4 regions of the Fructobacillus cardui genome follow, and region 1 is predicted to be linked to each of the others. Evidence: riboswitches for the same ligand, from Rfam matches in the RefSeq annotation. Region 1 holds a riboswitch; each other region holds the start of a gene.
The links. A riboswitch is a leader RNA that binds a small molecule or an ion and turns the genes downstream of it on or off. The one in region 1 is predicted to bind thiamine pyrophosphate.

Region 1 (4,879 bases):
TTTTCGTCAAATCAGCAGCATCTAGCGGATCTTCGAGCATAATTGGAGAAGCGCCGATATAGGCGATCGCATTTGCTACCAATTGGGGGGTAACGCTATTGGCCACGTTCAAGACGATGGGCTGGTTCTGGCGAACGGCAGTTAAGATTGTTTGACTCATTTTGTCACTCCTCGTAATTTCTGAACACTTCGTTGAATATCATCGCTGGCGGTAATGGCCGAAATCACGGCAACACCCTCAATCGGCAACTCTACCAATTCCTGGCAGTTTTCTTCATGGATGCCACCAATGGCCACAACCGGTAGTGAGCTCTTTGACGCAACCGCCAAGACGCCTTCCGTCCCAATAGCCTCCTTGACCTTTTCCTTACTGGTCGTTGCAAAGGCCGGACCAACGCCCAAGTAATCGACGACTGCCAAATCAGCTTCACTGGCAGCTAACTCTTTTAAATCATGGACGGATAAACCAAGTAACAAATCAGGGGCGACCTCATGAATTGCTCGCACCGGCGTATCGCCCTGGCCAACATGCAGACCATCCGCTTGAATGGCCAGTGCCAAAGGCAGGTCGTCATCGACATACAAAGGCACATGAACCGCTTTCGTAATGCTCCTGATTGTTTGGCCCAATTCCACCTTTTCCGCTTGGTTCAACTTCGAGTGGTCCTTTTCACGGTACTGTACAGCCGTTACGCCGGCGTCACAGGCCTCTTGAACCACGCGAATCACTTCGTTTGGGTCGTCATTGACGTTTTGGCTCCCCACAACGAGATAAACCGTTAATGATGCAGGATCAAAATTCATTATCTTTTCCCTCTTAATCTTCTGGATTCGACCATTGACCATGATTCAAAGGACCGTGACCATGACCGATAACTAGCGGATGCCCGATAATGGCATTCATATAGCGATGGCCCTTTTCGATTGCTTCTCGCAGAGAATCACCTTGGGCCAAAAAGGACGTAATCGCAGCCGAGAGGGTGTCCCCCGTCCCGTGCTTGCTTGACGTTTCAACCTTTTGTCCTTCAAGCCAGAATCCTTCTTCGTTCTCCAGCAAAACATAATCATAAATGATTGGGCCTTCACCATGGCCACCCTTGACGATAACGTTTGGAACCCCTAGGGCCTGAATTTTTTGACCGGCGGTAACCATGCCGTCACGGTTACTAATTTTCATATCGGCTAAGAGTTCGGCTTCGGGAAGGTTTGGTGTTACCAGCGTAGCAAGTGGCAGCAAATGGTTCTTCAAGGCCGCAATGCCAGCTTGGTCAAGCAAGGCCGCTCCGCCCTTGGCAACCATCACGGGATCGACCACGAAGTTCTTTTGTCGGTAGTGACGAATGTTTTTCGCCACCTGAAGAACACGGGCTTCATCGAAGAGTGCCCCTGTTTTTGCTGCACGAACATCAAAGTCAGCCATCACCGAGGCAAATTGTTGGTCAATCACGGCCAAATCAGTTGGATAAGCACCCTGCACACCCAGTGTGTTTTGTGCGGTTAACCCGGCCACTATGACCGTTGAGTAGGTCTTGCAGGCCTGCATGGTCTTGATATCGGCCTGCATACCCGCACCACCACCGGAATCAGAACCAGCAATGGTCAATGCTGTCGGATATTGGTTGGGATCAATCATTTTGTTGCCTCCATTCCCTGCAGGAAGAATTGATTTTCATACTTTGTTGATTGGATAAAAGCAGCTAAGGCTTCCTCTTGCACTTCAGGACTCACTTGTTCGGCCGTCTGATTGACTAAAGCCAACATTGGTCGCGTCAAACCCTTATCAATCCCCCGGTAGTACCCCACCCATGGCATAAATGGGTTGTCTGGCTTAATGAGACCATCCCGAATCAACAAATCAGCTAAGTAGGCATAGTCGTAAGGGCAGGCAGCCAAGGCAACCAAGCCGATAAACGAATCCTTTTGAACTGATTTAGCCATGTGGTTAACGTACTGGTCCGTAACCGTTGCATTTGGATACTTGCCTTCCTGGATGCTCTTATCATCGGTTTGAGCCAAATCCAGTAATATCTTGTGCGCGGCGTATTCCCGGTCATCATCGGCCACTTCGGCATCAATTGTTTGTCCGGTTAATGTCTGGCAAACCTGTTCATACAGTGGCAAATAGTGACCCAGGTAACGGTAATCTTGTTGTACGTAGTAGAGCAGCGCCTCAGGATTAACTTCCCCAGCAATCATTGCTTGGATAAAGGGATTGGCATAAAAATCAGCCTTGTGTTCCTCCATCACTTGCATAAAGCAGTCGGAAAACGGCAGCATCTTCGTCATTTTTTCTCCTCAATCATCAACTTTATTTTGGCAGACTATGGGGTTAGTCGCCATTTAGACAAAATAAAAAGCCCTCAGCCTGAGCTGAGGACTTATGGCCTACTGACGATTACCGAACATGGACAATGTCTTTAGGATTTAAATCCGCTTTTCGAAGTTTCCTGCGACCGTGCTAGCGGCATCAGGTTCAATGGGTATATTCTCAGCTCAGGGCACCCCAACTTTATTTATCACACAAGCAGTATAGCACGGAAATTAGAACCCGTGTGAAAAAACTTCTCAGTGAGCGCTTGCCACACGCTGTGAAATCAGTTATATTATAAGTATACTTACAGATTAATTCTAACACTAAGGAGGTTCCCATGAGCCCTGTCAAAACCGCTTCCCTTTCTCGCTACATGGATTCGACCAATCAGAAATTTTTCAACTTGTATACTGACTGGTTCCGCCAAATGAAATACCGTCTCCGCGAGCTTGACTTAACCCACCCCCAATTCCAAATTTTGGCCACTGTTCATGGCCTGAGTTTACAAAATACCGAGATTACTCAAATTATGGTGGCTAAGGCAGCGGATGTCGATGCCATGACGGCTTCGGCCATTATCACCAAACTGAGCCGTGAAGATCTTTTGGACCGCTATCCTGGCAAGAAGAATCCGCGCTCAAAAGCTCTCTCATTAACCCAAGCTGGTGAGGAAAAATTACAACAGGCCTTAGACATCGTCAATCAATTTGACCAAGACCTCTGGAGCCAATTTGATGCCTCCTTGCCAGAAAGTATTGACCAGGCTCAAGCAGTCGTCAAAACCCACCACTTCTAAGATTGCCGAAGCATCACATCACAAATTGAAAAGAGCCGAGCATACATAATTGTATCCTCGACTCTTTTTTCTTTGGCCCAAAAATCAGCGCTGCGTTTTCTTTTCACACAAGTAAATACCCGTAGCTCAGCCGCTTGCAAGCAAGTATGATGTTTCAAAGCACTTTTTATACACTGATTTCAGCAACGAATGTGCTTGTTAGCCAAGTAATTGGTACCAATCAAAGATGGCTTTGACCTCCTCCATTGGCAAGTAACGAGCAGTCAAAACCTTCGTACTGGCATCAGTTCGGACCACCACGGCAAGGTGGGCTCGCTGATTACGACGAGCTAGCCACCAACTCTGCTTAATGGACAACGATTGAATCTTATCCCAGGCAATATAGGTGGTGATGGTTTCGTAGTTCTTCGCCGTTTTTAAAACAAGAACCTGGCCGTTAACCACTTGGGCGGTTGTCGCCTTCCCCTTATACCAGCCAGCACCGACAACGAAGGACAACACAAGCAAAACCAGTAAAACAACGAGCGGCAACCGTTGGAAAACATAAATCAGGACGGCGGCGAGGGGTAAGGTCCAAAAAAGCCCGTTACGGATCATTGTCAAAATCTGGTAGGTTGAGCTACTGGTCTTTTTGATTGGCTTGCTTGGAAAATTAGGCAACCACTGTGACAAGTAGTGGTCAACAGCTCCTGATTTTACCATTGGAATCAAGGTGGGTACGTTTTTAGAAACCTTGTCTTCGCCATTTTCGTCGGTAATTAACCGCGTCTTGACGGTCGCCAAGCCCAGTGCCTGCCGAAAAATATTTTGGCGGACCTCAACCGTTTGCATCCGGTTAATCGACAGATGCATCGTTTGTCGTTTGAAAAGTCCCCGAGCAATCGTTAAATGACCGGCATCATGGTGAACTTCAAAGCCAAAATACAAGATCACCGTTCGCAAAACGTTAAAAGCAATCACGATTAAGACAAACAGAACCACCAGCAAGACAATCACCAGTGTGCCCAATCCCAGAACATGATTGGTAAATTCCTGCTCAAGCCAACGACTGACTACCTTTTGCTGGTCTAAGTGAACGAACCAACCCAAAAATATAAAAAATTGAAAGATGACTTCCGGCATCGTCACGGCGTAGATAATCAAAGACAGAGCAGAAGCCCGATAGGAATCAGCAGAAAGTCTGCTAGGACCATTGGACCGCAACGAGCTTGTTCGAGTGGCGGTTTTCGGGTCACTCTCAACATCAAACGGCTGCCCCTGCGGGTCTTTCTTGTCCACTAACTCATCTTGTTCCTGTGTCGCTGGTCCTTCATTTTGCGCCTGAACTTTTGCGCGTTCAATCAAGGTAGGCAGACTAGTCGTTTCATCCTGTCGCTTTTGCTCAAGAACAAGCGCAACCCAGGTTGGTACAACGGAGAGGGAAATCTGATTTTTCTTGGCTCCCTTCCCTCCAGAATCAACGGCAATCTCCTCCAAATGAAATGGTTGTAGGAAAAACCATTGCTTCCGGTGGATATTTTGAATTTTGTGGTAAGGCAAATGGCGAACTTGCCGTTCCAAAACGCCCGACCGATAAATCAGTGCACTTTCCGTGAGTTCATAGGTCTTCATCCAGAAACTTAAAACGGACCAAATCAACAGTGCTAAAAAAAGCAAGGCCCATTCCCACCAAGTAAAATGGAAAAAGAACAATATGGCCAAGCCGAAAGCCACCATATTTTTTAATTGTTCGTAAAAATTCAAAATAAAAGCAAGGGGATGTAAGTGCTTAG
Region 2 (4,879 bases), on a different contig from region 1:
GAACAAATTGGTGATGATTGAGGTACAATGATGGGGAAGGCAGGTGCCAACCTCTATAATGCTCAGGCAATCGTTTACTTAACTTTGCCTAAAGATTATCCTGATTGGTCATTGGTTGATTGGGGTGCCTTTTCAGAAGCATTGGTGCTGTCGGTCCAAGATGCAGGTGTTGATTCTTTGCCAGACTATGAATTCGTTAAATTTGCTAATGATTTAATGGCACCGCTCAAGTTAACAGATGACCAACAGGTTGTAATGGGCGTTGGGCTCGGTTATCGTGATGAAGATAGTTTGTTAAATCAAATTCGTTCTGGTCGCATGGACACGAAAAGTATTTTGACAATTTTGGATTAAGTGAAGGGAGATTTTGATGACAAAGACACTTGTGATTGGTGCACACGGTAAAGTTGGTCAAATTTTGGTTCAAGATTTAGCTAAAAATCAGCGGGAGGTTTTAGCGGCCTTTCGGAATAAAGACCAATTGCAAACAGTGGCTGATTTAGCCGGTGTTGAGGGAGTTTATTTTGACCTCGATAGCGACGAACAAGCGATGACCCAATTTTTCATCGACCACCAAGTTGGTCAAATTGTTTTCACGGCAGGTGCCGGAGGCAAGGGTGGCATCGAACGAACGGTAGAAGTTGATTTGGACGGCGCCATTAAAACGATGATTGCAGCCAAAAAAGCTAGTGTTGCCCACTATGTGATGGTTTCAGCTGCTGGAGCAGATGACCGCAGTCGGTGGTCTGCATCCGGTATTTATCATTACTTTATGATGAAGCACTATGCTGATTTGTATTTGCAAAATTCCGGTTTGGATTATACGATTGTTCGCCCAGCGCTGCTTTTGGACACTGCTGGTACTGGAAAGGTTTCATTGAATGTCGACTTTTCTGGTCCAAAGGAAGATTTGCAAATTCCGCGAGCAGATGTTGCTGCTTTTGTCACAGTGGTATTAGCTCATCCTGAACAATCAGCTAATCAAATCTATGATTTAACAGCTGGTCATCAAAACATTCAAAATATTTTTTGATTTCAAATGAAGCCGAGGGGAGACCCTTGTTTTTTTTATTTAAATTAAAAATAAATGATAAAAGGGTTGACATTCAATCATAAAGTTGTAGACTACGAATCAACAGATAGAAAAAATAAGCGATAATAAGAAATGTCTGAGTGAGAAAATGATTAGAGAACGCCTGTTTGGTGAAAGGGCGTCGTTTTCAAACTTAAAGACGATCATTCTTTAGCTAGTGGGCTGAATGAAGTAAGCCTCGCTCGGTTGGTACCGTTATCAAACCGGCGTATCGCCTTTTTCGGGTCGTACGTTTGAGGTTGGACTTTGCCGTTCAACAAATTAAGGTGGTACCGTGCGTAAGCGCCCTTAACAACGATTTTTTCGTGGTTGAGGGCGCTTTTTTATCTGCTGATTTTTTTAGAAAAGGAGGGCACCGTGAAGTTTCGTACCGTCGTGAGCTGTTTGTATACTGAAAGGAGCATGAAATATGACAATGACTGAATTGAAGACCAAGGTGAAGGTAGTACCAGCAAAGCAAGAGGACAAATTGGCGCAGGCCCTCTATCATGCTTATCAAGAACGTCAACCGCTTGAGATGACTGAATGGGAGAAGGTTGTCAGCAATGATCAAACTGCCTATGCAGTGCAAGACCAATTGATGGAATTGAAAAATCAGCCACTTGGGGGTTACAAGGTCAGTTTGACTAGCCAAGAAACTCAAGATATGTTCGATTCAAACGAACCACTGTACGGGGCTCAGGTGCAGAACCATTTTGTGCAGTCACCAGCCAATCTTTCGTTGAAGAGCGATTTATTGGACCCATTGGCAGAAGTGGAATTGGTCTTCAAGGCCAAGGAAGACTTGCAAGTTACCGATTCTTTGGAAGATTTGCGTCGTAAAACGACTGTAGCAGCTGGTGTGGAAGTACCTGATGCCCGGTTTACGGACTGGTTTCCATCTTTGAGCAAGTACTTAGTCATGGCAGATGCAGCGGTTGGCGGTTTTGTGGTTTATGGACCAGAACGAGAAAGTACATCTTTGACCGTTGCTGAATTTGAGGATGTGAAGGCCTATTTGGCCCATAATGGCGAAGTGGTGGCTGAGGGAAGTTCAGCCGAAGTTTTGGGTAATCCACTTAAATCGTTGCAATGGCTAGTTAAAAAATTGGCAGCGCAAGGAAAGACCTTGCATGTGGGGGAACGAGTTTCCTCAGGAACCTTCCTATTGCCCCCACACCTAACGGAAGGAACCTGGACAGCTAGCTTTAACCATGATTTTGCAGACGTTGTGGTGGCAGTTAGTAAATAAGCAAACAATTTTGAAATATCAGACAGAATAGTTGTCTTTTTCCGCTAAAATGAGTATAATCATTCTCGTTGGGTAATGAGGGTTACCATTATGTTGATAACCTTCATTGTTCAGTCACCCTTTTTAGTGGTTCCAAATTGTTTGTTTCAGTAAACAACAATTGGCCGCACCAATAAATTGGGCGGCCCTTATTTTGAATAAAATCGATCGGGGAGTTTGTGTAATAGACTGAGAGGATGGTAAACCATTGACCCGAACACCTGAACCGGATAATGCCGGCGGAGGAAATCGTATCACTTTTGTAATCGAGGGCTCCGTTTTGGGGTGCTCGATTTTTTCTTTTAAATGAGAAAGGAGTGGTAGTGAATAATTCACGGTGATTTTACCGTGACAGGATGAAGGGGAGCGCCTTGATTCTGAAAAAACAGCGATGGGAAGCCGTGTTCCGGCGTGAGAGGAGACCAATTAGTCTCGACCGAACTTTCTACTAGACAGGGTCTGCCTGACTGGTTTAACCGCAAAAGTGGGAAAGGAGCGCTGTTTTTTTGCTACCCCACTGATTTTAAAAGGAGCGTTTTCAAATGAAGACACAGAAAAAATTATCAACGAAGAAGATGCTAGTAACGGCCTTGTTGGCTGCTTTGGCCTATGTTTTAAATAGCTTTGTCTATTTCCCGGCAATGGCACCCTTCCAACACTTCGTTGATGTCTTAGCCGCTGTTTTGGTAGGGCCATGGTATGGCTTGGCTAGTGCCTTAATTTGTGGTATTTTGCGAATGATGTCAGGTCGGACGATTCAAGCCGTGACGGGCGCTATTTTTGGCCCCATTCTTGGTGGCTTGATTTATCGTAAAACCCACAACCTTTACCTGGTTTTCCTTGGTGAAGTGATTGGAACAGGTATTTTAGGGGCGTTAACTTCTTATCCATTGATGAAAATTTTCTATGGCTTGGACGTCCACAAGTGGTATTACTTTGTGCCATATTACACACCAGCTGCCATTGTGGGTGCTGGGATGGGCTTGGCAGTGACCTTAATTTTTCAGAAGACGGGGCTGCTCAAACGAATGCACGCGAGCTTGGACTAAATAACAACGGCATTTAGAACAAGTCTGGTAAGGGGAGAGTGAGCGATGAGCGGTAAGGAATATTTGATTTTTGACCTCGATGGCACATTAGTTGATTCCATGCCTTTTTGGGAGGATTTAGCAACTGAATTGCTTCACCGACATGGCATTGATCAGCTACCAGCAGACTTGCATGACCGGATTCAAACCATGACTTTGACGAATTCGGCCGTCTTTATACAAGAACTATTTGTCTTACCCGTTACTGCTGAAAGTTTGGCGCAGGAAATGCGAGTTTTGATGGACCAACACTATCGAAATGATGTTCCGCTTAAGGTGGGGGTATATGCGTACTTACAAGGCATGCACAAAAATGGTCGCAAAATTGTTCTGGCAACCGCTAGTAGCTCGGCGTTAGCCAAAGACTGTCTTCGCCGTCTGAAATTACTGCCGTTTTTTGACTTTGTTTTTTCCTGTGAAGATGTTGGGCAGGATAAAACGCAACCCACAATTTACCAGGCTGCTGCACAATATTTTGGCCAGCAACCGAACAAGATTGCAGTCTACGAGGACGCACTGTATGCGGCTTCAACTGCAAAGAGAGCGGGTTTTCTTGTGATTGGTGTCTATGACCATCAGTCAAAGGAAGAGTGGACTGATTTACAAAATTTAGCAGATGAAACGATTGATTTTGCGACTGTAGTAAAAGGAGAAAATAAATGAGTGCAAGTGTAGCGATTCAGGTCTTACCAGCAGCCGAAAATGACCATGAGTTGTGCCGGATGGTCGATGAGGTAATTGCGTATATTCAAAGTACTGGTTTACGTTATGAAGTTGGTCCCTTTGAAACAACGATTGAAGGCGATGATTACAACCAGTTGATGGACATCGTGAAAGAGTGTCAGCGTGTGGCTGTTCGGGCGGGTGCCAAGAAGGTTTCAGCCTATATCAAGGTTGCCTATCAGCCCGATGGTGAAATTTTAACGATTGATCAAAAAATCGGTAAGTACCAAAAATAAAAAAGTCAGACCCGCAAAGGTCTGACTTTTTTGAGCTGATGATGATAGAAGCGCAGCTTTCATTATTGCAAGAGTGCTTCCAAAGTTGGCAAATCTTCAACTACTTGAGTTGGTTTGATTTCTGACGGGCTTTCTTTGTGATTGGGATTAATCCAAATCGTGTCGAGTTGATAGTTTTGGCCACCCAGGATATCAGAAGTTAAGCCATCCCCAATCATTACTGTATTTTCCTTGGTCATTTGCGGGTTGTCTTGGAAAATGCGGTCGAAGAAGGCGGCGTCGGGTTTAGAAGCACCAATCATTTCAGAAGTGAAAATTTGGTCAAAGTACTGGTCTAAGCCAGTTTCCCTGAGGCGAAGGCGTTGAGTAGCGTCTTGGGCATTCGTACCGGCAATAATCGTATATTGATTTTGTAGGTGCTGCAAAATTTCAGTGGCATAGGGCACCATCCGATAATTATGGTCACGCA
Region 3 (4,879 bases), on a different contig from region 1:
AAAGGCCATCATATAGGCCACCATCGACAACAGTATCCAGGTGCGAACCAACCAAAATTACAGGTTCTTTGGGCCAAGTTAAATCAGCAGTCGCATACAAGTTGCCAATTTCATCAACCCAGGGTACCAGTCCCAATTCCTTGATAATGTTGACACACTGCTTCTGTGCCTGACACCAGGCCTGGTCATAAACCGTCCGCGTATAACCCTGATTTTTCGTGCGACCAATTGCTTGAAAACTCTCCAAAAGGTCGGTAATTTTTTTATCCTGCATTTCTCTGACTCAATCCAAAACCAAGTAACCCCAACAACAGCAAGGCCGCTGCTAAATCAAAACCAACCGAAAAAGTTCCAGTCACATCCGTTAACCAGCCCGTCAGATATGACGCCGTAATCGAGGCCAACATCCCCATAAAGTTATAGAGCCCAAAGGTTGTTGCGACTCGCCCCTTTGGTGCATGGCGACGAATAACTTGCAGCAACAGTGGGTCAATCGTCATTTTCCCGGTCAACCCATACAAAATCAGTGCCAAAACAATCTGCGTTGAATTTTGACTCAGACTGCCTAACACCAATGCCAAGGCCGACAACGGTACAAAAAGGTACAGAAATCGTCTAGCATGTGCTGTTTGATCTAATTTTTTCGCCAAAATTAAGGCACTTGGAATCGCAATCAAGGGCACAATCGAAGCAATCAAACCGACAAAGCGTTGGTCAATATTTTTCATTCCCAACAAAAAGGTTGGCAACCAAGTTAACATGGCAATCTGGCCATAAATCGAGCAAAACAAAAGCCAATAGGCACCAACTAGTGGCCGTTTGAAAAACGGTCGCCAAATTTTTGGCGCTAATTTTGCTGCTAACGACGAGATGAGCGATTGCTGTTGGCCACCGCGTGCATTCACCGACTTTCCCCCATACCGAATTGGCCGGCCCTCTTTAGGTAGGCCATACAGGTACAGGAAACCGACCATCACCGTCGGTAAGGCAAGCACTAAAAAGGGGGTTGACCAGTGGTCCTGATTTTGAATTACCAACGTACTAGCCAGCAAGGTGCCAAGAATCTGTCCAACACCCTGCCCGCTATTAATAATGGCCATGCCCAAAGTTGCATGGCGGTCACTAAGGTTTTCATTAATTAATCCATAGGCCGGACCGTAAAAGCTGCCCTGACCTAAACCAACCAGAGATCGCACCAATAGAAAAAGAGTAAAGGTTGGCACGATACCCGATAGAAAAGTCATTACTGCAAAGAAGAAAAAGCCCAAAGCGACAACAAGCTTCTTCGAGTGACCATCAGCCAAACGTGAAAATGGTAACTGACTAACCGTATAGGTTAAAAAAAAACAGATGAAATCAGTCCCAATTCAGCATGGCTCAGACCAAAAGACCGTTGAATTTCCGGCATCACTGGATTTAAGATTGTTCGATCGGCATAGATAAAAACCCAACCAAGAAAATTAATCAAGATGATTTTCTGTGCTAATGATAGATGAAGCCTTGCCCGTTTCGGCTGGATCATGGCCACTCCTTTCCTTTCTAACCAAGGCTCACACCTGCCAGCGGTGATGATGGTGCAGCCTTTTTCGTCAATATTCGTCCTGGTTTTGCCAGGTAAGCCTTGCGACCAGCCTCAATCGCTAAGTGAAAGGCTTCGGCCATCAGGGGAATGTCCCCCGCTGTTGCCATTGCCGTATTAGCCATGATGGCATCGACACCCATTTCCATTGCTTCGGCCGCTTGACTGGGACGGCCGATTCCGGCATCCACAATAATTGGCAGGTCAATCTCGTCGACCAAAATTTGAATCAAATCTTTGTTTGAAAGGCCCTTATTAGTGCCAATTGGTGCTCCCAATGGCATGACGGCAGCAGCACCTGCATCGACTAATTGCTTTGCAATATTGAAATCAGGCAAGACATAAGGCATGACAATAAAGCCTTCCTTGGCCAAGACTTCGGTTGTCTTTAACGTTTCATAGTTATCGGGCATCAAATACTGCTTATCAGGAATCACTTCTAGTTTAATAAAATCACTCCCACTCAGCTCACGAGCAATTCGCGCCATCCGGATTGCCTCCTCAGCGTTCGTGCACCCCGAAGTGTTTGGCAAGATTGTTGTTCCCTGCGGAATAAAGTTTAAAATGTTTTCCTCAGCTATACTCGTTCGGCGAAGAGCCATCGTGATAATTTCCGCTTTGGCATGGTTAACCGCTGAGTCAATCAGCTCGTATGAGTACTTACCAGAACCCAAAATAAAGCGTGATTCAAACTGGTGGCCACCGATGACCAATGGATCATTTGTCGACATTTTTTACTCCTCTACTGTCTCTTTTTCTAGAATTAAACGTAGGATTTGGTTCGCCTGATGACCCGCACAAATCAGAACACGAGCGGCCATCAAACCTTCTGCTCCCTTGGTTTGGCCATCACCACAAAGGTAAACATGGTTACTTTGCCGGACGGTTTGAATTTGATTAGCGTCGTGAACACCGGCTAAGCCGTTGCCCATCACGATCGGCGTTTCTGGCAAAACCTCTTGCGCCCGCCGTAATAGCATTGCTTTCGCATTTTGATCATCAAAAGCTTCACAGATAATATTGGCACCGGTGAAGAGGTCCAACACATTGTCCTCCGTCACTCGTTCCTGCCAAGTCGTCACCTCAACAAAGGGGTTAAACTCCAGGATGTTTTGTTTCAGGGCCAACACCTTTGGTAAGCCAACCTGGCTTAGCTTAAACTGCTGACGGTTCAAGTTGCTATGTTCAATTTCATCAAAATCAATCAAGGTCAAATGACCAACCCCGGCCCGGGCCAGCGCAATGGCAATATTAGACCCCAATCCCCCTGAACCGGCAATCGTCACATGAGCAGCTGCCAACTTTTCCTGACTGTCAGCTACATTGCGATCCTTCATTTTTAGGTAGACGGATTCCACCGCCTGGCCGTCAATTGCAATCGTTGTCATTTTTCCTAACCCCCACCTACAAAAGCAATAATTGCCACTTTGTCGTTCTCAACCAGCACCGTTTCAGCCAAAGCCGCTTTCGATAAAATTTGACCATTGAGTTCAACAACCACATTGTCCTGATGACGGTTTTGTTCTTCAAGTAAACTCAAAACCGTTCCACCAGCGATGTTGTCAATATGTTCGCCATTAATTGTGACCATCTCTTTTCTCCCTTCTGGGTCTGACCGCCAAAAATCAGTTTTCCCTTGCAGCTGCTATCCCCTTTTGTTAAAAATTGAACAAAAAAGCTGTTTCTACGTCAAAAAACGCAAAAACAGCTTACAAAAAAACTATCATCACTATCTTCCTACGCAGACGTTAATCTAATCAGGTTCAATGGGTATAATCTCAGCCAGTCGGCACCCCAGATAATTCGTATTCAATTTTCGAAATCAATATAACATGGATTTTTTGACATGTCCACTGATGAAACGGGACAAAGTTTCACTGGATTTACTAGACCAATTCTAATAAAATCTTCACCGCTTCTGATTTTTCATTAACAGCATTCAATAGACTAGGTTAATCAACCGACAAATGTTGGATAACACCCAAAAATAGCAGACAAGCCTTTAATCTCCACAGCTTTTTCCGTATAATTGTCTGTAGTAAAGTAATTGGAGGATAACCCAATGGATGATGTTAACAGCCGTTTAGAACAGGGGCAGCAAGGTAATGGTGGTCCCAAGATTAACCCTGATGAACAGCGCCTTTACCTAGGCACTTTTCGTGAACGAGTAGTCGCGGCCGTTAAAGAATCAAAGGCCGACGATAGCCAAGTTCAAGATGAACTCAAGGCACGGATGGCCAACTGGCCAGATACGACCTTACTGATTGACCAGGATGCTTGTGGTGATGCCTACATCAACTACTTGCAAATGGCCGTCAGCACCAATCACCCCTATACCCTTTTATCCGATTTTGAAAGAACAACACAAACTGATAACCCCTACGCGGTCATTCTTGCGGCAAAATCAGCCGTAAACCAGGAATCAATTGACCTGTAACCTGACGAAGCCGGTTTCAACCGGCTTCTTTTTTATCAAGACAAAGCCATACTGATAAAGGAGCCTTCATGCCCGGACAAAAACCACTGGCCTACCGGATGCGGCCAACAAAAATTGAAAAAATCGTTGGCCAAGAAGACCTAGTCGGCGAAAATAAAATCATTTGGCGGATGGTGGAAGCCAAGCGTCTTTCATCAATGATTCTTTATGGCCCACCCGGAACTGGTAAGACTTCGATTGCCTCGGCCATTGCCGGTTCGACAAACTTTGCCTTTCGAGCCCTGAACGCGGCAACCGATTCGCAAAAGGACTTACAGGTCGTTGCTGAAGAAGCAAAAATGTCGGGGACAGTTGTCCTTCTTTTGGATGAAATTCATCGTCTCAACAAGGTCAAGCAAGACTTTCTCCTCCCTCACCTCGAATCGGGCGCGATTATCTTGATTGGGGCAACAACGGAGAACCCATACTTAAACGTCACGCCAGCCATTCGTTCCCGAACCCAAATTTTCCAAGTCCAACCTTTGAGTGACCAAGACATCAAAAAAGCCATCAAACAGGCATTGACAGATAAAGAAAACGGACTTGGCAACTACCAAGTTAATCTAAGCGAAGAAGCCCTCACCCACCTTAGCCAGGCAACTAACGGCGACCTTCGCTCCGCCCTAAATTCCTTGGAATTAGCAGTCCTTTCGACCAAGCCGGATGCAAACGGAATTATCCAGGTGACCTTGGAGGTCGTTGAAGAAACGACTCAGAGGCAGTCACTCGTCGCCGACAAGAATGGCGATGCCCACTATGACATTATTTCGGCCTTGCAAAAATCTATTCGAGGATCAGATGTCGATGCGGCCCTGCACTACGCC
Region 4 (4,879 bases), on a different contig from region 1:
AAAGCACAATTGTCGGTGACTCGTTCTCATAATCCCCTGCTAGTAAGCCTTTCGCCCAAGATTGGCTTTCAAAATTATCGACTGTCAACCAATCCAAAATAATCCAAAATCAACAGACTCATCCCTTTTCTCGCAGAATTGTCGTCAATTCTTTCACTTGTTGTTCAATGGCTAGCAGTCGATTTTCAACCATCTCCACTTCTGATTTTTCATCCTTAATTGTGAAAAAGGTCGTCAATGTGCTGGTAACGCTACCAATCAAACCGATTCCGACAAACATCAGAACCGTCGCAATCACTTTGCCAACAGTCGAGTGGGGTGAAATATCACCATAGCCAACGGTCGTTGTCGTCGTCACCGCCCACCACAAGGCATTCCCATAATTGATTCCCTCAACAGCCGAATACATACCCGCACCAATCAAAATGATTGCGATGGCGCTCAAAACCATGTAAATAAAGCCATTAGTTTTCAAAAAACGGACGACATCATTCTTAATTTTGCCGGTTAAGCCAAAAATTCGAACTACCTTTAATAACTTTAGAAGGCGGACGGTTCGAGCAATTCTAAAGACGGAAAAAAGCGAGTCGACTGGAATAATGGCTAATAGATCAAAAACATTTCCCTTAACAAAATCCTTTTTATCAACTGCCAACGTCAAGCGAGCAATGTAATCCACCCAGAAGAACAATAAAATATCACGATTAATAATTGCAGGCATCCCCACCTTAATATTAATGACATCCCCAATATCCAGTAATGCCAACGTAATCGACATCAATGCCAAAACAAAATTAGCTACATAGTATAACTGCTTCACAACTCCCACTCTCCAAAGACTCTATCTTGATTTTAATACCAATAATTTCAACCGACGCTATTCCACTGCACCTTTATCCCAGCAAACAAAAAGCAATGCCCGTCTTGGACATTGCCAAATTCGTTCAAATTAATTCATTGTCAAACCGCCGTCAACCGTCACATTTTGTGCCGTTAATCCCCGTCCCTGAGCACTACCAAGGAAGAGGACGGCCTTGGCAACATCGCTTGGTTCCGTCACCTTGCGTAGTGGCGTTGTCTGCTTGATGTAATCAAACACTTCTGGCGTTGTGACCGCACTAGCATCCGTTGTTTGCAAAAGACCACCAGAAACCATATTGACGTTGATACCAAATTCGCCCAGCTCAACTGCCAAATTACGGGTAAAGCCAATCATGGCCGCCTTGGCCGTAGTGTATTCATGGTAAGCCACAACGGGATTTTGAAATAAATTAGTCCCAATATTAACAACTTGACCAGCTTTTTGCGCCATCATTTGTGGCAAGGCACTTTGGGTCACATTAAAGGCTCCCTTCAATGTACCATCGATTTGCTCCTGATAAGAATCCCAAGTCAAATCCTTAAATGGCTTCTGTGCCACTGGATCAAATTTAAAGTTGATAAGGGCGTTGTTCACAACCGTGTCAAGTGAACCAAATTTAGCAACGGCTTGTTGCACCATTTGATCAACCTCGGCTCGATTCCGGACATCAGCTTGAATAGCCATAGCGCGGTCAGGTCCGATTTCTGCTACCAATTCTTCGGCCTTCTTTTGACTTTGGTAATAATTAATCACTACCTGAAAGCCATCTTTCGCGAAAGTGCGTGCAATTTCCGCTCCCAAACCTCGGCTACTTCCCGTAATCAAAACTGTTTTCGACATTACTCTACCTTTCCTTTTAGAAAGGCATCTCAGTGACTCACCCTATTGCCGTTTGCTGCAAATAAAAAAGCGCTTTCTAGATAGAAAGCACCACTAAAAAATTCATTAGCAATGACACTTTCCTCCGCTAGTACTAACTAGTTCAGGTTCAAAGGGTTCTTCTCAGTCAAATCGACGCCCCTAGCGTTGCTTATATTTTACCATATGAAATCAGTTACCCACAATATTCTAGATTAATTTTAAAATCCAATATTTACAACCGAAAATGACCAATTTTAGTCTTCTATCGTCTTACCGAAGTAAGCCTCTTCCCAGAGCCCCTTGCTGCTTTGCATTTCGACAACGTTATCGCCCTCAAGGATTCCCAACTTCACGATTCCTGAAAAACCAAGGTAGGCACCGGCAAAGCCGACCATCTTGGCCATCAACTTCTTGAAACCATCAATCTAATCAATCATTTTATCGTGTTTGATAACCTTTTCAGCAGAATATGTGATGCGGTAGTGCTTTTCTGGACTGTTGTAATCAAACACCAAGTTTTGCTAATAAGGCTTACTAATCACAGGTTCAATTGCCTTGTCAGTCTCTGAGTAAGTCACGTACTGCAAGTCATCTGCCAAAATCTCTTCTTGCTTCGCTAACAAGAAAACCGGAATTTTTGCATGACCGTACTTCTTTTCAGTCGTCATGTAAGAATTGATAACGGTGTAATCGCCGATATTCGCACGACCCCCAGCACCAGTGGTTCATGACCTTCATCAAAGCCACGTCACCCCAGTCATAGTCGTGGTAGCAATCAGCCTCAAGGTTTGGTTCCTAACCATCGGCTGTGATTTTTACCTTGGCATGACCACAAGGAGTAGCGGGCAACCATGAGAAGTTGTTTTCTTCATGGTTACCATAGTAAATCGTCAAATTTGGTCGCCAAGCTGGTGTGATGTTATCAAAGGAAACTTCAACCTGGATCTTTTCACCAAAGATACCAATTTCATAGTGGTGCAAATCATCCTTGAAATAGTTCTTGCCCATTTTGACATCACAAGTATCTTTACTTGACTTGCGCTAAACTCTTCTGGCTTAAATTCAATCTTTTCCTTAATGGCAGAACCACCACTCTTGGTCCATTCAACTTCCATTGCAGGCTTTAATCCTGGAGATGGGTTAACAACTGATTTTGCATAAAAAGTCGTTACTAACTGGGAACCATCATCAAGGTTGGCATCAAAGTACCACCATTCGTAATTTTCGCCTTCGGGGTTCGTCCGCCGGCATCTTCACGAGGAACAATGTGATTCTTTTGGAGACCTACTTTCGTAAAGTCTTCTTCATCTGCTAATCTAACTTTTTCAACCATCTTGCTGTCGACCTTTCAACCGTTTTTCTAAATAGCAGGTAACGCGGTGTTGCTTTTAGCAACCGCTCTGCTGTTTAACTGTCTACATTGTAGCCATCCGTTTTCACAGGAACAACCATCATTTACACAACGGATGTTGGATAATCTGTTAAAAGATCATTTCCCTTAGTCTGCTTTAGAACCAGCATATTTTACGCTGTTTAAATCAGTATTGTCCTAATTTATGATGAATATTCTTTGAATTAACGCTGGGCAGAAAAATCATATTTTTCTAATCAACGACTTGATCATAAATGATATACCAGCCCAAATTTTTTAAGTTTAATAAAAAATCAATTCTCATCATTGAAAAAATAGTCGCTTTACTTACAATGAGGATAGAGAGTTGATTGAAAGAACGGAGGGAACCTATGAAAACAAAGGTCATCACCGCTAACACTGCCAGAAGTTTTGAACAGAATTTGAATGCCGCTATCAGCAATTTGGAAACTCAGGGACATGAGGTCATGACGATTTCACCCTGGTCCCTTACTTATCGCGCCATTATTCTATATAAGTAATCTGATTTTGTATGAAAGGAAAATAATCTGATGAACAATAAAAACAAAGAAAACGAAGACCAACAGCCACGAGATACACTCTACACGCGCCCATGGTTCATTATTATCGGTATCATTGCTGTGCTTAGCATGGTCGGTTACGTTGCACTGCTGGGCTAAGTTACGATCACTGCTAAATCAGTATTGAGTTGAGTCCACTTCAACAACATCAAAGAAAAAAATAAAAACCCACCGTCCAATAACGGTGGGTTTTTATTAGTAATGTAGCCCGTTACCTTTCTCAAGCACATAGCCCTTAGTTAGCGTAACGACCATTAATAAATGTTAATTCATTGCTATGGTTGTTTGATCCATAAGCTTTAACAAGCGCGATCACAAAATCGACAAAGGGCCAAATGCCTAAAGTAATCCATGAGCCGATGAAGAGCTTGAACAAACCTAAACCGATTTGTCCCCCGAATAAAGCGGTCAACGCCAAAGCCACCAACCAAAAAGTTGCAAACCCAAACAAACACATGCTTATTCACAGTATTAATCTTTGCGTTGCCATCATATACAGTATCCATATATTTTTTCTCCTTATGTTTCAAGTAATCTGATTGAAAATTTACAACTACAATTTTATCATTTATTTTACTTTATTTACACATAAGATGTCGTTTTGAAGACGATATTTTCATAAATCAGCCACAAAGCATATCGGGAAATAAGAAATAAGAAAAACCTCAGAATTTTGTTTCAATTCTGGGGTTCAGTGTTCATATCAGTCTACGTTCTGAGAATCAAATTAAAATGAATCACAATTAATTATTCTCCAAATTCTTAGCAGCTTGCCCATCTTTCAGCAAGAAAAATGCTAAGACAGCAGCGAATGTCAAAATAGATGCCGAAACCAACATCACACTGTTCATCCCTGCGTAAAATGCTTTTGAAGCAGCGTGCTGAACGTTCTTCACAATAACCATTGGCGCATTTATATCCTGCGACATAATACTATGACTTGAAAAAGGTCCTTCTGCCAATAACTGATTGTGTATCTTTTCAATGCTTGGTAAGTGGACATCAAGTGAATTGAAGAAAGTATGCAGATGACTGTCATATGCCTTACTTTGAGACAATCCTAGGATAACAACCCCAAATGATGTTCCCAATTGCATAAAGACGTTGACTAAACCTGATACCATGCCAATTTCATCCGGTTTTGCATCCGCTAATGCCGCATTATTCAGTAATGGATTGACGAGTCCGTTTGATACTCCCAGC

Region 2: linked by a shared signal. The riboswitch ahead of thiW (energy coupling factor transporter S component ThiW) and the one ahead of AABI20_RS06565 (TenA family protein) in region 1 are both predicted to bind thiamine pyrophosphate.
Region 3: linked by a shared signal. The riboswitch ahead of thiS (sulfur carrier protein ThiS) and the one ahead of AABI20_RS06565 (TenA family protein) in region 1 are both predicted to bind thiamine pyrophosphate.
Region 4: linked by a shared signal. The riboswitch ahead of AABI20_RS02065 (3-oxoacyl-ACP reductase) and the one ahead of AABI20_RS06565 (TenA family protein) in region 1 are both predicted to bind thiamine pyrophosphate.

What each region holds. Positions count from the first base shown of each region.
Region 1 is NZ_CAUZLS010000007.1:37,781-42,659, reverse strand. Features, by position in the region: gene thiM (hydroxyethylthiazole kinase) at 1-160, opposite strand, end outside; gene thiE (thiamine phosphate synthase) at 157-804, opposite strand; gene thiD (bifunctional hydroxymethylpyrimidine kinase/phosphomethylpyrimidine kinase) at 818-1,633, opposite strand; gene AABI20_RS06565 (TenA family protein) at 1,630-2,286, opposite strand; TPP riboswitch at 2,428-2,516, opposite strand; gene AABI20_RS06560 (MarR family winged helix-turn-helix transcriptional regulator) at 2,649-3,107, shown strand; gene AABI20_RS06555 (PH domain-containing protein) at 3,306-4,879, opposite strand, start outside; gene AABI20_RS06550 (PH domain-containing protein) at 4,876-4,879, opposite strand, start outside.
Region 2 is NZ_CAUZLS010000008.1:21,251-26,129, reverse strand. Features, by position in the region: partial or broken gene AABI20_RS07625 (hypothetical protein) at 1-21, shown strand, start outside; gene AABI20_RS07620 (nitroreductase family protein) at 28-354, shown strand; gene AABI20_RS07025 (SDR family oxidoreductase) at 371-1,033, shown strand; gene AABI20_RS07020 (2-keto-4-pentenoate hydratase) at 1,503-2,324, shown strand; TPP riboswitch at 2,523-2,628, shown strand; gene thiW (energy coupling factor transporter S component ThiW) at 2,906-3,412, shown strand; gene AABI20_RS07010 (HAD family hydrolase) at 3,458-4,114, shown strand; gene AABI20_RS07005 (thiamine-binding protein) at 4,111-4,410, shown strand; gene AABI20_RS07000 (YjjG family noncanonical pyrimidine nucleotidase) at 4,473-4,879, opposite strand, start outside.
Region 3 is NZ_CAUZLS010000004.1:156,046-160,924, reverse strand. Features, by position in the region: gene AABI20_RS05260 (Zn-dependent hydrolase) at 1-274, opposite strand, end outside; gene AABI20_RS05255 (MFS transporter) at 264-1,304, opposite strand; gene AABI20_RS05250 (hypothetical protein) at 1,337-1,522, opposite strand; gene AABI20_RS05245 (thiazole synthase) at 1,540-2,310, opposite strand; gene thiF (sulfur carrier protein ThiS adenylyltransferase ThiF) at 2,314-2,967, opposite strand; gene thiS (sulfur carrier protein ThiS) at 2,973-3,170, opposite strand; TPP riboswitch at 3,297-3,386, opposite strand; gene AABI20_RS05230 (DUF1694 domain-containing protein) at 3,642-4,016, shown strand; gene AABI20_RS05225 (replication-associated recombination protein A) at 4,085-4,879, shown strand, end outside.
Region 4 is NZ_CAUZLS010000001.1:433,296-438,174, forward strand. Features, by position in the region: gene AABI20_RS02060 (potassium channel family protein) at 119-820, opposite strand; gene AABI20_RS02065 (3-oxoacyl-ACP reductase) at 950-1,702, opposite strand; TPP riboswitch at 1,805-1,894, opposite strand; gene AABI20_RS02070 (hypothetical protein) at 1,978-2,127, opposite strand; gene AABI20_RS02075 (hypothetical protein) at 2,245-2,391, opposite strand; gene AABI20_RS02080 (hypothetical protein) at 2,519-2,731, opposite strand; gene AABI20_RS02085 (hypothetical protein) at 2,895-3,056, opposite strand; gene AABI20_RS02090 (hypothetical protein) at 3,467-3,616, shown strand; gene AABI20_RS02095 (hypothetical protein) at 3,647-3,775, shown strand; gene AABI20_RS02100 (MFS transporter) at 4,420-4,879, opposite strand, start outside.